Regions from separate parts of the Nocardioides sp. P86 genome, predicted to be linked through region 2. Evidence: predicted binding sites of a transcription regulator. Region 2 holds the regulator's gene; the other holds the start of a gene.
What was found. Region 2 encodes LexA, which represses DNA repair genes until DNA is damaged. Its sites were predicted from a motif close to TCGAACANNTGTTCGA; they were not measured.

Region 1 (6,998 bases), on a different contig from region 2:
AAGAACCTCGCCGGCTACGACGGCACCCGCATCGGCTTCGACCTCGCGGTGGCCGAGGAGTGCGGACGCTACGACGAGTGCGACGCCTACACCGAGGTCTTCGGCGACCAGGTCGTGGTCGTGGAGTACCGCGACCGGGACTTCGAGGCGACCTGCGCCGGCTTCGGGGACGCGCTGCCGGTGGTGCGCCGCGACCGCCCGCTGCGACCGACCTACGACCCGCGGTGGTGCTGACCGGCCACCTGCCGCGTCCCCCTGCCCAGCCGGTCGACCAGCCGGTCGATCAGCCGTCGCTCTGGCGGGCGCGGTAGGCCGCGACGGCGTTGCGGTTGCCGCAGGTGGTCGAGCAGAAGCGGCGCGAGCGGTTGCGGGAGAGGTCGAGCACGACACCGTCGCAGTCCTCGTCGGCGCAGACGCCCAGCCGCGACATCTCGTCGGTGCGGATCACGTCGATCATCGCCATCGCGGTCTCGACGGTGATCCGGGTGACGAGCGGCGCGTCGGGCAGCACGGCGTGCACGTGCCAGTCGTAGGGCTCGTGCCGCACCAGCTGCGGCAGCGCCCGGGCCTCGCTCAGCATCGCGTTGACCAGCTCGACGGCGTGGTCGCGCTCGGCGGTCAGCAGCTCGCGCAGCACCGGCCGCAGCGCGCGCACGGCGTCGAGCTCGGCGCGCGTGCGGTCGTGGCGCCCGGAGTACTCGAAGTCGGCGAGGAACCGGTCGAGGTCGGCGACGCTCTCCAGCGTGTCGGGCGGCTCGGCGGAGTTGGCGAGCACCACGGCGGACTGGAGCGACATCTCGGTGTCATGGGCGAAAACCACGTTGACAGGTTACCCGACGGCCCGTAGCGTCATGGATCATGACGACGATGACTCATGACGCCACCCGGTCGGCCGGCGGTCCCGCCGGTGGCTCCCGCCTGGCGTCGGGGCTCGTGCTCGCCGTCGTCTCGGCGACCGCCTTCGGTGCCTCCGGCGCCCTGGCCCGGGGCCTGCTCGACACCGGGTGGACCCCGGGCTCGAGCGTGCTGGTGCGGGTGGGGCTGGCCGCCCTCGTGGTGCTGCCCTTCGGGCTGGCCTCGCTGCGCGGGCGGTGGTCGCTGCTGCGGCGCAACGCCGCGCTCGTGGTGACCTACGGCGTCCTCGCCGTGGCCGGTGCGCAGTTCTGCTACTTCTCCGCGGTGCAGCACATGCAGGTCGGGCCGGCGCTGCTCATCGAGTACACCGCGCCCGCGGCCGTGGTGGTGTGGCTCTGGCTGCGCCACGGCCAGCGCCCCGGGCCCGTCACGCTGGTGGGTGCGGCGCTCGCCGCCGCCGGCCTGGTGCTGGTGCTCGACCTGCTCTCCGGCGCCGACCTCAGCGTGGCGGGCGTGCTGTGGTCGCTGGGGGCGATGGTCGGGGCCGCGTCGTACTTCGTGATCTCCGCCGACGAGGGCAACGGGCTGCCTCCGCTGACCCTGGCCGCCGGCGGCCTGGTCGTCGGGGCGGCGGTCCTGGGCCTGCTGGGCCTGGTCGGTGTGCTGCCCATGGCCGGGTCGACGCGTCCGGTCACCTACGGCGGCACGACCGTCGACTGGTGGCTGCCGCTGCTGCTGCTCGGGCTGGTGACGGCCGCCCTGGCCTACACCACCGGCATCGCGGCCGGGCGTCGCCTGGGCTCGCGGCTGGCCTCCTTCGTCGCCCTCCTCGAGGTGCTCGCCGGTGTCGGCTTCGCCTGGCTGCTCCTCGACGAGCTGCCGCGCCCGGTGCAGCTGGCCGGCGGCCTGCTCATCCTGGCCGGCGTGGTGGCGGTCAAGCTCGGCGAGCGGGGCGTCGTCCGGGTCGAGCCGACGCCGGCCTGAGGCGACCCGGGGCGCGCGGGCCGGATCCGCAGATCGCCTGAAGCCCGCCGCCGGTCGACCTACGATGAGCGGGTGAGGACACCGGGGCGCCGTGACGGGGCCGCCACCGCCACCGCCACCGCCGCAGCCGGCGTGCCCGTCGATGCCTGGCTCGACGACGCGCTGGCCGTGGTGGGGTCACCGGTCGCCGACGGCACGGGCGACGTCGTCGTGCCGACCTCCGGTGTCGCGGCCGACGTCGACCCGGGCCGCGACGCCGAGCGTGCGGCGCTGCGCGCCGCGGAGGTACGTCGTTACCGCCTGCCCGAGCTGACCCGGCTCCCGGAGCTGCGCGCCATCGTGGAGCTCGCCGCGCAGGTCTGCGAGGCGCCGAGGGCGATGCTGACCTTCTTCACCGACTCCGAGATGCACCAGCTGGCCACCCACGGCTTCCGGGTCGGACCGGTCCCCAACCACGCCTCGGTGTGCCACCGCGTGCTCCACGACCCGGCACCGCTGATCGAGGCTGACCTGGCGGCGCAGGGGGAGTGGAGCGGCTACCCGGCCGTGGAGATGGACCCGCCCGCGCGGCTGTACGTCAGCCAGCAGCTGCGGACCCCTGCGGGCGTGCCCTTCGGCTCGCTCTGCGTCCTCGACTCCGCGCCGCGTGAGCTCGACGCCGCCCAGCGGGCCGCCGTGGCCAACCTGGCCGAGCGTGCCGTCGACGTCCTGGAGCTCGCCCTGCGCTCGCGACAGCTCGACGAGGCGCTCGCCGAGGTCAGTGCCTCGCGCGACGAGCTCGAGCGGTCGAACGCCCAGCTCGCGGCCTACGCCGGACAGGTCACCCACGACCTGCGCAACCCGCTCTCCGCGATCGCCGCCTCGCTGGAGCTGATGGAGGACGTGGTGGCCGAGGGTGGACCCGACGGGCCCGCACAGCTCAGCGCCCTGGTGGTGCGCGCGCGGCGCAGCGCCCACCGCATGGAGGCGCTCATCTCCGACGTGCTGTCCTTCGCGGGCATCGGCGGGGAGCTCGAGCTCACCGAGGTCTCCCTCGAGCGCCTGGTGGCCGAGGCGCGCGAGGACCTGGCGACCGAGCTGGAGGGCGCCTCGGTCGAGGTAGGCCCGTTGCCGCACGTCCGCGCCGACGCGGTGCAGCTGCGCGTGGTGCTCCAGAACCTCCTCGGCAACGCCGCCAAGTACGTCGCACCCGGCGCGACCGCCCGCGTCGAGGTGCGCACCGAGCCCGCGAGCGACCCGGGCTCGGTGCGGCTCGTGGTGGTCGACCACGGCCTGGGCGTCGCCGAGGCCGACCGCGACCGCGTCTTCAAGCCGCTCGAGCGCGTGCACACCACGGTGGCCGGCACCGGGATGGGTCTGGCCACCTGTCGGCGCGTCGTCGAGGCGCACGGCGGCGCGATCGGTCTCCGGGGCACTCCCGGCGGGGGCGCCACCGTGTGGCTCGAGCTGCCCGATGCCGTCCTGCCCGCCGCGGGGGTCTGACCCGCCGCCCGCCGGCGGTGGTCGAGGGCCGGCCGCCAGGACCGAGGTGGTCGAGGAGGGAGCGCCCGCGCCCCGGTGGTCGAGGAGGGAGCGCCAGCGACCGTCTCGAAACCACGGCCCCGCACGGTGGTTGAGGAGGGAGCGCCAGCGACCGTCTCGAAACCACGGCCCCGCACGGTGGTTGAGGAGGGAGCGCCAGCGACCGTCTCGAAACCACCCTCACGCGACAGCGCAAACCTCTCCACAGATCCTCCGGCAGACCTAGTCATCGAATGCGTGTTCGAATAAACTAGGCGCATGCTCCTCGACCTCGACACCACCGGCGCCGTGGTCGACATCGAGTCCCTCGAGGCCGACGACGTCTTGGAGTACGCCGCCGACACCGCCCGCTCCGTGCGCGCCGCCGAGCGTCGCACCCTGCGCGTCATGGCCCGCTGGGGTGCGCTGAACCCTGACCGGGCCTACGCGTGGTCGGTGCCCGGGATGATCCGCCGCGGCCTCGACGAGTTCGCCGCCGAACCCCTCGCCCTGGCCCTGGACATCTCCCCGGTCACCGCCGGCTGCAACCTGGCCGAGGTCATGGAGCTGGTCCACCGGCTGCCCCGCACCTGGGCGATGGTGGAGGACCTCACCCTCCCCGGCTGGCGTGCGCGGCGGATCGCCTCCCAGACCCAGGTGTTGAACGACACCGGGGCCGCGTTCGTGGACCGCAAGGTCGCCGCCCTCGGCCACCGCGCGCAGAGCCTGGGTGCGCGACGCATCGAGCTGTTCGTCGCAGAAGCCGCGGCCAGGCACGACCCCCACGCCCAGGCCGCGCTCGAGGAAAGAGCCCGCGGTGGGTGGAACGTGCGCCTCACCCACGACGTCGACCGCGGCTCCGCGTCCGGCACCTCGTGGTTGGAGGTGCTCGGTGACACCCAGGACCTCACCCGGTTCCACGACCTGATCTGCGCCACCGCCGCCGAGCTCGGCCGCCACCAGACCTCGACCGGAGCCGTGGTCGAGTCGTTGGAGGTCCGCAAGGCCCGCGCGATCGGGGTGATCACCGACCGCGCCCAAGGCCTCACCGCCCTCGACTCCGTCGAACCCACCACCGCCAAGGAACGGGTGGTCTACGTCCACCTGCGCCCCGAGGACCTCGCACGCGCCGAGACCCTCGCCGCCCTTGAAGCCACCCGCATGAGTGGAGAGGGGCCCCCGGCTCCCGAGGACCTGCCGCCACCGACCGATGTACCGGCCGAGGAGCCCCCGCCCGGCCCCCGGGACCTCCCCACCCCCACCGACCACGAGACCGTCCCCGCGGAGCAGGCCACGACCCCGGTGGCCGAGCAACGATCGCAGCGAGCGTCTCGAAGCCACCCCACCACCGACGAGCACCCAGTGCACGAGCCGCCCGCGGACGACCCGTACCGCACCACCGGACCCGACCTGCGCCCCACCCCGGTCCACCGCCACCACGAGACCAGCCACCTGTCCCAGATCGACCGCACCGGCCCACCACCGGGCACCGCGGTCGTCGAAGGCCTCGGGGTGGTCTCCACCACCACCCTGCGCCGCTGGCTCCTGGGCACCAAGGTGTTCGTGAGACCCGTCATCGACCTCGACCCCACCACCGCCGGAGCCGTCGACCGACACGACCCACCACCCTGGATGCGCGAACACGTCGTCATCCGTGACTCGAGATGCGTGTTCCCCGGCTGCACCGTGCCCTCACGCCGCTGCGACCTCGACCACATCACCCCCTACCGGCCCGTCGACCAGGGCGGGGAGTCGGGCCAGACCCACCCCTCGAACCTCGCGCCGCTGTGCCGCCACCACCACCGGCTCAAGACCACCGGCTCCGCAGGTTGCCCACCCTGGAGTTACCACCCGCATCCCGACGGCACCTACGCCTGGACCAACCCCCACGGCTGGACCACGCTCGTCCGCACCGGCTGAGCGGGGTGCGGCCCGGGGGACCGGTGGGGCTAGCGGGCGTCCTGGCGTCGTACGAAGACCTCGCGGGTCAGCATCAGCACCGCGGCCGCGGTGGGGATGGCCAGGAGCGCGCCCACCACGCCGAGCAGGGCGGCGCCCACCAGGGCGGCGATCACGGTGACGGCACCCGGGACGTCGACGGAGGAGGCCATGACCCGGGGGTAGATCACGTAGTTCTCGATCTGCTGGTAGACGACGTAGAAGACCACGCAGATCAGGCCGGTGCGCACGTCGGTGGCGAAGGCGATGGCGGTGACGATCGTGGCGCCGATCGTCGCGCCGATCATCGGGATGACGTCGAGCAGGGCCACGACGAAGGCGAGCGCCACGGCGTACTCGCCGAGGCCGACGGCGAAGAGGAAGACCAACGACGTGAGGCCCGCGCAGAGGGCGACGAGGAAGGCGCCCGACACGTAGCCCCCGATGCTGGCCACGATCCGGTCCCCGAGGCGGGTGACCCGGTCGCGACGCGAGGCGGGGGCCAGCTTGTAGAGCGCGCCCTTGGTGGTCTCCAGCGCGGAGAGGAAGTAGAGCGTCAGCACCAGCACGATGAAGAGGTTGAAGAGGGCGCCCAGCAGTGCGATGCCGAAGCCGAGCACGCCGCCGAACAGGCCCGTGACGAAGTCACCGCCGGCGACGTAGTCCTGGGCCTTCTCGACGATCTGGTACTCCTCGTCGAGCTTCTGGATCTTGGGGTTCTGCAGCAGCTGGTCGAACCACACCGGGGCGTTGGCGGTCAGCGAGGCGACCTGGTCGGTGATGACCGGCACGATCGCCACCACGAAGAGGGCGATGGCGCCGAGGAAGACCAAGGTCACCACCAGCACCGCCCACGAGCGGCGCAGCCCGCGGTGCTCGAAGAACTCCACCGCCGGGTTGAGGCCGGCGGCGATGAACAGCGCGACCACCACCAGCAGCAGCGTGGAGCCGATGGCCAGCAGCGTCGTGCCCAGCCAGTACGCGGTGACGAAGCCCAACCCGCCCAGGAACCCGATGAGGTACGGCGCCGTGCGGTCCAGCGGCGCCCCGGGGGTGCCGAGGTGCTCGGGCCCGCCGACGAGCCCCTGCCGCTTGCCCTTCTGCGGCACGCCGGTGACCGGCAGCACCTCGGGGGCCGGCGCCGCGGCGGCCGGGTCGACGACCGGCCCGGCCGTCGTCGGGTTCGCGCCGGGCGCCGGCGGGTCGGGCTGGTCGCTCACTCGTCCTCGTCGTCCTGACCGAAGCCGGCGACGACGTCGCGCAGGCTCGCCAGCTGGGCGGTGATGCCGTCGCGGCGCTTGGCCAGCCGGGCGACCTCGGTGCGCAGCATGGCCAGCTCGCGCTCGACCTCGGCGGTGGCCGAGGAGGTGATGGAGTCGGCCTGGGTCTGGGCCGAGGCCACGACCTGCTCGGCCTCGCGGCGCGCGCGGGTGACCACGGCGTCGGCCTCCGACTTCGCCTGCTGGCGCTGGGTGGCGGCCTGGGTGGCGGCCTCCTGCGCCCGGGCCTCGGCCGCGGCGGCGCGCTGCTCGGCCTCCTCGACGAGCTTGCGGGTCTCGGCCATCGCGCTGCTGTGGTGGTCGGTGGCCTCGCGGGCGAGCCGCTCCTTCTCCACCGCGAGGGTGCGGCGTGCCTCGGTGACCTCGCGGTCGGCGGCGGCACGAGCCTGCTCCACCTCGCGCTGGGCGCCCGTGCGCATCTCGGTCGTCTCCTGCTTGGCG
Region 2 (6,998 bases):
CGGCCGGGGACGCGAAGTAGCCGTTGTCCTCGCCGCCCTTGCGGTAGGTCTTCACGACCCGGTCGACGAGCTCGCGCAGGCTCTGCTCGCGGGTGTCGGAGCCGACGGCGCCGCGGAAGTACTTGGTGGTGACGATCGTGGAGGCGTTGACCGACCAGAAGTCGGGGAACTCCACGTTCTTCTGCTCGAAGACGGTGGCGCCTGTCTTCCAGTTGGTCTGGACGACGTCGCGGCGCTCCCAGGTGATCTCGTCGTAGGGGTGCACGCCGGCGGTGCTGAACGTGCGCTCGAAGGTCAGGCCCTTGCCCGCCGCCGAGGCGCCGGTCTGGGCCCCGCTCATCGTCTCCGTCATGTGCTGCTCTCCCTGTGTCGCGTGCTTGCTGGTCGTTGTGGTGCGTGGTCGGGCTCGTGTCGATGGTCGCGCTGACCACCGACACTCGGCGGGCGGACCGGCGTGGGGGTCGGTCCGGTGGGGAGGAGGTGGTGCGCCCGGCAGGCAGCTTCCCCACTGCCTGCCGGGCGGTCTGGGTCAGCCCGTGGTGGGCTGGGGGTCGCGCCCCTCGACCAGCTCGGTGAGCTGCTCGGCGCGGTGGGTGCGCAGCTGGGCGATCTCGGCCTCGAAGTCCTCGGCGGACTCGAAGGCCTTGTAGACGCTGGCGAAGCGGAGGTAGGCCACCTCGTCGAGCTCGCGCAGCGGCGCGAGGATGGCCAGCCCCACCTCGTGGGCGGGGACCTCGGCCTGGCCGAGGCCGCGCAGGGCGTCCTCGACGGCCTGGCCGAGGCAGGCCAGGTCGTCCTCGGTGACCGGCCGGCCCTTGCAGGCCTTGCGGGCACCGGCGACGGCCTTCTCGCGGTGGAACGGCTCGGTCGCGCCGGAGCGCTTCACCACGGCGAGCGGCATGAGCTCGACGGTGGTGAACCGCTCCTTGCACGCCAGGCACTGCCGACGCCGGCGCACCGAGCCGCCGTCGTCGCCGACCCGCGAGTCGAGGACCTTGGTGTCGGCGTGGTGGCAGAACGGGCAGTGCACGACAGGTCTCCTCTCGGACGGGTCGAACGGACGGTGCGGGACGGCTGCGGGAGCGTGGCGGCGCGCCTGTGACACCCTCGTCGGATGGCCAGGAGCTGTGGATAAAACGCCCGGTCATGTGGAGAACACCGGGCCTGTTGTGAACCATCCACCCTGGCGCTGTGCACTAGATGTGGATAACTACATCCGTGTAAGTACTAGATGTAGGGGAACCGTACGCCCGTCGCGCACACCGCGCAACCTGTTCGGCGTGTCCCGCCGGGTCGCGTCGGGGGCTCCGCCAAACCCGCAGGTCAGCGGGGTGCGACGGTGACCGCACGGTGGCCGTACCGACCGCGGTCCGGGCGTGTCGCGGCTCCACGGGGCTCGATCGGGCTCCCCGTCCTGCCGCATGGGGTGAGCCGGTCGGCGCCCCGCTCGGCCTAGCGTCCGTGCCATGAGCGAGACGATGCGAGCCATGGTGGTCAAGGCCAAGAGCCAGGAGTTCACCCTCGAGGAGCGCCCGGTGCCGACCCCGGGACCCGGCGAGGCCGTGGTGAAGGTCGCCGCCTGCGGCGTCTGCCACAGCGACATGTTCGCCCGCGAGGGCGTCTACCCCGGCGTCAGCTTCCCCGTGGTGCCCGGCCACGAGGTCGCCGGCTCCGTGCACAGCCTGGGCGAGGGCGTGCAGGGCTGGCGCGAGGGCCAGCGCGTCGGCGTCGGCTGGTACGGCGGAGCCTGCGGCTGGTGCCGCCCCTGCCGGATGGGCGCGCTGATCGCCTGCGAGAACACCCAGATCCCCGGCGTCCAGCGCGACGGCGGCTACGCCGACTACGTGCTGGTGCCCGCCGCGGCCATGGCCGCCATGCCCGAGGAGCTCGCCCCCGAGCTCGCCGCCCCCCTGATGTGCGCAGGCGTCACGACCTACAACGGCCTGCGCCGCACGGGCGCGCGCCCCGGCGACCTGGTCGCCGTGCTCGGCGTCGGCGGCCTGGGCCACCTCGGCGTGCAGTACGCCGCCAAGATGGGCTTCCGCGTCGCCGCCATCGCCCGCGGCACCGAGAAGGCCGACCTCGCCCTGGGCCTGGGCGCGCACACCTACATCGACTCCACTGCCACCGACCCCGGCGAGGAGCTGGCCAAGCTCGGCGGCGCCCGCGTCGTGCTCTCCACCGTCACCAACGGCGACGCCGTCGCCTCGACCATCCCCGGCCTGGGCGTCGACGGCGAGCTGGTCGTGGTCGGTGCGGCCGAGCAGCCGATCCCCGTGCCGGCCGCCGCCCTCATCCCGATCAACGGCTCCGTGGCCGGTCACGCCTCGGGTACTGCGGCCGACAGCGAGGACACCCTGAACTTCAGCGCCCTCACCGGCGTCGAGGCGCAGATCGAGACCATGCCGCTGGAGCAGGCGAACGAGGCCTACGCCCGGATGATGGCCGGCGACGCCCGCTTCCGGATGGTGCTCACCGTCGGCTGACGACTCAGGCGCGACCGGCCAGCTGGGCCAGCTCGCGCCACCACGCGACGCGCGTGGGCCGACCGTCGTAGTCACGACGATGGTTGGCCCCGCTCGTCCCGGGCAGCACGAAGACCTGCGCGGTCCCGACGTACCAGTCGTGGGCGCCGAGACGGGGGTGCGCGCGTCGACCCAGCGCACGCGCGGCCTCGTGGGCGACACCCTTGCTGGTGAAGGCCAGCCAGTCGGGCCGCCAGCGCTCCACCTTGGCGACGAGCTCGTCGACCTCGACCCACCGCGGGTCCCAGTGGCCGACCAGGTCGGTCAGGCCGAGACCGAGGGTGGCCACTTCACGGTCCTCCTCCGGGCGCAACCGACGCGGCGAGAGACCGGACAGGTGCATCGACTCCCAGAAGGAGTTGCCGGGCGAGTCGTAGTAGTGCTCCCGGGTGCGGGTCGAGTCGGCGCCGGCCAGGCCGCAGAACACGATCGCCGGCTCCGTGGCCACGATGTCGGGGAGGACCTCCATGCCCCCACCGTGCCAGCCACCGGGTCAGGGCACCGGGTCAGGGCTTCGGGTCGACGGGCGCGACGCGATGGTGGTGTCGCGCTGCGAAGTCCCTGCCGATCGGACAGAATGAGCCCGTGGCGACAGCGGGCAAGCGAGCGGGCTCGCGCAAGGGCACCCGGGCGCCCCGCCAGCTGCGCCCGCGCCTGCTGGCGCTGGCCCTGGCCGTGACGGCGGCCGTCGTGGCCTGGGGCTACCTCGTCTACGCCGCGATCGACTTCGGCACCGCCGCCCGCGACGGCGACTCCGGCTCGTGGGCGTTCCTCGCCCTGGCCTCGGTCGGAGCGGTGGCGTGCCTCTTCGTGGGCCTCCTGCTGGTGGCACGCCTGCTCCGCGAGCTCGGCATCACCACCGCACCGACCGGTGCCGCCCCGGACGGCAGCGGCGGCGAGGACCTCGAGCCGGCCGCGCCCCGCCCGCCCGGCGGGCGCCGCGCCGCGCGCTGACCGGCCGGCAGCACCCCTGGACGGCAGAGGAGGGCGGGCCCGGTGGGGCCCGCCCTCCTGCACTTTCCCCGCTGCTCACCGGCCGGGGTCGAGGCGACCGGTGATGTCGATGGGGGCGCCGACGACGGCGCCCGAGGTCACGCCAGCGGGATGCGCAGACGCTGGCCCGCGGCGACCATGCCGCCGTCGAGGTCGTTGAGCTGCTGGATCTCGGCGATGGTCGAGCGCACGTCACCGTCGTCGGCGACGTCGGCCGCGATGTCCCACAGCGTCTCGCCGGTGCCGACCACGATCACCTCGGTGGGCTGCGCCTGGGAGGTGGCCACCGACCCGGCGGCCAACCACACGCCGACGGCGAGGATGGCCAGGAGCGAGAGCGTGAACACCACGAGTCGCCCACGCCGGGTCAGCCGCACGTGGTGCGTGGCGACACGGGATGCGGCGGGGTGCTGGATCGTGGTGCTCATGGGGACCTCCTGGGGAAGGGGGCGGTCAGCCGTGGGGTGGAGCTCGAGGTGGACGAGGTGATGTCTAGTGGTGACCACCGACAGTCCTGGAGGACCGCCGTCGCGCACCGGCTCGACCACACGTTCGATCGAACATGTGTACGACGTTAGATCACGCGTTCGAACAGCACAAGGGGTCGAGCGAACATCTGTTCGACCGCCGGCCCGACACGGAGGCCCGGACCTGCTGCCCTGGAGCGGCGCGGACGGTCCGACACGCCGTTCGAACAGGTGTTTGAAACCCTCGGGGCCTCCTGGCATGGTGAGCACATCGCCCGACCGGGCGACCAGCGACACCGATCGGTGGCACCGACCAGCGGAGAGGCAGACGATGGCGACCAAGGACACCCGGGGGCGGACCGGGGGCGGTCCCACGCAGGGCCCGACCGGCGGCACGGCGGACGGCACGGTGACCGAGCTGCCCGACGGCGCGCCCAACGCCACCGGCCTCACGCCGCGGCAGCTGCGGGTGCTGGCCACCATCCGCGACGCGATCGAGAAGCGCGGCTACCCGCCGAGCATGCGCGAGATCGGCAACGCGGTCGGCCTCACCAGCACCTCGAGCGTCGCCCATCAGCTCAAGGTGCTCGAGGAGAAGGGCTTCCTCAAGCGCGACCCCAACCGCCCCCGGGCGCTGGAGGTCTTCCTGCCCGAGGTGATGGCCGCACGCCGGTCGATCTCGGCGGCCGAGGAGAGCGGCTACGACGAGACCGGGGTCGGCGACTCCGTGCCGGCCGCCACCTACGTCCCGGTCGTCGGCCGGATCGCGGCCGGCGGCCCGATCCTGGCCGAGGAGCAGGTGCAGGACGTCTTCCCCCTGCCCAAGCAGCTCGTCGGCGAGGGGCAGCTCTTCCTGCTCGAGGTCGTGGGCGACTCGATGATCGACGCGGCGATCTGCAGCGGCGACTACGTCGTCATCCGCAAGGAGCAGACCGCCGACAACGGCACCATCGTCGCCGCCCTCATCGACGGCGAGGCGACCGTGAAGACCCTGCAGCGCAAGAACGGCCAGGTCTGGCTGATGCCGCACAACGAGGCCTACGACCCGATCGACGGCACCCACGCCACGATCCTGGGCGTCGTCACCGCCGTCCTGCGCAGCGTCTAGCCCGAGGCGCACCCACCCGGGACACCCGGCGCCGGCCCGTCCTCCCCCACGGAGGGCGGGCCGGCGTGCGTGTCGGCGACCCGTGAGAGCCTGGACGGACAGCCGGAACCCTCGACCCACTGGAGTGCCCGACGTGCGCCTTCGTCCCCTGTCCGCCCTGCTCCTCGCGGGCGCCCTGTGCGTCCCGGTCCTGCCCGGCACGGCCGTCGCAGCCCCCCAGGTCGACCTCCCCGGGGTGCCCGGGCTCCCGGGGATGCCTGGACTGCCGGGCCCGGACGAGACCGGGACGCCGGACGAGCAGGCCCTCGCGGCCCTCCAGGTGGTCGAGACGCTGGTCGACCCGGCGACCAGCCCCGCGGAGGCCCAGCAGACCCTGGCGCAGGCCGGCGAGGCCGACCTCACGGGTGCGCTGCGCGACCTCGCGCTGAGCATGGACGCCCTCTCCCCCGACGACCGCGCGGAGGCCGCGGCCTACCTCGCCCGGCCGACCGACAGGCGCGGTGACGGCTACCTCGACTACGAGGGCGACGCCGTGCGGCGCATCTGCACCGACGACCTGTGCGTGCACTACGTCGTCGGCGGCGCCTCGGGCAACAACGTGCCGGCCAAGGACGCGAGCGGGGGCGCCGGTGGTGCGGGCAACGGCGTCCCGGACTACGTCGACTTCGCACTCTCGACGCTCCAGGACGTGCACGACACCTACGCCGGCGCGGGCTACCGCACGCCGCTGCCCGACGGCGCCAAGGGCGGCGACGCCCGCACCGACGTCTACCTGGGCGACGTCGGCAGCATGGGCTTCTACGGCTACTGCACCTCCGACGACGACGTGCCCGACGACGCGCGCGACGTGCCCGCCTACTGCGTGCTCGACAACGACTACCGCACCGGGCAGTTCCCCACGAACCTGCCGACCGAGAACCTCCAGGTGACCGCGGCGCACGAGTACTTCCACGCCGTCCAGTACGCCTACGACGCCGGCGAGGACGGCTGGCTCATCGAGGCCACCGCCACCTGGGCCGAGGACGAGCTCTTCGACTCCGTCGACGACAACGTGCAGTACCTCGCCGACAGCCCGCTCTCCCACCCGCGGCAGTCGATGGACCGCGACGAGGACCTCGCGGTCTACGGCGACTGGATCTTCTTCCGCCACCTCACCGAGCGCCACCCCGCCGCGGTCGGCGGACTGCCCGTGCTGGTGCGCACGATCTGGGAGCGCGCCGGCGCCGCCGCCGGCGACCGTGACGAGTACTCCACCCAGGCCGTCGAGCAGGTGCTGCGCCGCCAGCACGACGTGTCCCTGAGCGAGTCCTTCGCCCGCTTCGCCGACGCCAACCTGCGTCCCGGCCGCGCCTACGCCGAGGGCAGGGCGCAGTCCTACCCCAAGACCCCGCTGTGGAAGCGCACGACCCTGACGGGCTCGAAGCGCTCCGTGGGCGCCCAGCGGGTCTACCTCGACCACCTCAGCAGCGCCAGCCAGCGCTTCACCCCGGGCGCCGGCCTCGGGGGCGGCTGGCGGCTGCGGCTGTCCCTCGACCTGCCGTCACCGACGCGCGGCTCTGCGGCGGTCGTCACCGTCGTGCCCACCTCCGGCACCCCCTCCACCCGGGTCCTGCGGCTCGACCGCGCCGGCGACGCCGTCACCCGGGTCGGCTTCTCCTCGGCCCGCACCTCCTACGTCGAGGTCACGCTGGTCAACGGCAGCGCCCGCTACCGCAACTGCAGCAACGGCGGGACGAGCACGTGGCCCTGCGGTGGTCGCCCGGTCGACGACGGGCTCCGCTTCACCCTCACCGGGAGGGCCGTCCCTGCCGGGTGACGGGACCGCGCCCGGCAGGTGAACGATCGGTGCGGGTAGCCGCGAGGCCGTCACGGCGCCGCCACCGCGTCGTTGAACGAGACGTGACC

Region 1: the regulator LexA is predicted to act here: its motif matches at 3,590-3,605, upstream of M3673_RS10295 (HNH endonuclease signature motif containing protein).

The regions. Positions count from the first base shown of each region.
Region 1 is NZ_JAMAYE010000002.1:584,415-591,412, reverse strand. Features, by position in the region: gene M3673_RS10315 (endo alpha-1,4 polygalactosaminidase) at 1-234, shown strand, start outside; gene M3673_RS10310 (CGNR zinc finger domain-containing protein) at 284-820, opposite strand; gene M3673_RS10305 (DMT family transporter) at 859-1,839, shown strand; gene M3673_RS10300 (HAMP domain-containing sensor histidine kinase) at 1,912-3,321, shown strand; gene M3673_RS10295 (HNH endonuclease signature motif containing protein) at 3,619-5,259, shown strand; gene M3673_RS10290 (AI-2E family transporter) at 5,289-6,497, opposite strand; gene M3673_RS10285 (hypothetical protein) at 6,494-6,998, opposite strand, start outside.
Region 2 is NZ_JAMAYE010000001.1:1,178,991-1,185,988, forward strand. Features, by position in the region: gene M3673_RS05515 (vitamin B12-dependent ribonucleotide reductase) at 1-352, opposite strand, end outside; gene nrdR (transcriptional regulator NrdR) at 530-1,030, opposite strand; gene M3673_RS05525 (alcohol dehydrogenase catalytic domain-containing protein) at 1,467-2,486, shown strand; gene M3673_RS05530 (mismatch-specific DNA-glycosylase) at 2,491-2,994, opposite strand; gene M3673_RS05535 (hypothetical protein) at 3,111-3,479, shown strand; gene M3673_RS05540 (LysM peptidoglycan-binding domain-containing protein) at 3,617-3,946, opposite strand; gene lexA (transcriptional repressor LexA) at 4,317-5,093, shown strand; gene M3673_RS05550 (MXAN_6640 family putative metalloprotease) at 5,227-6,909, shown strand.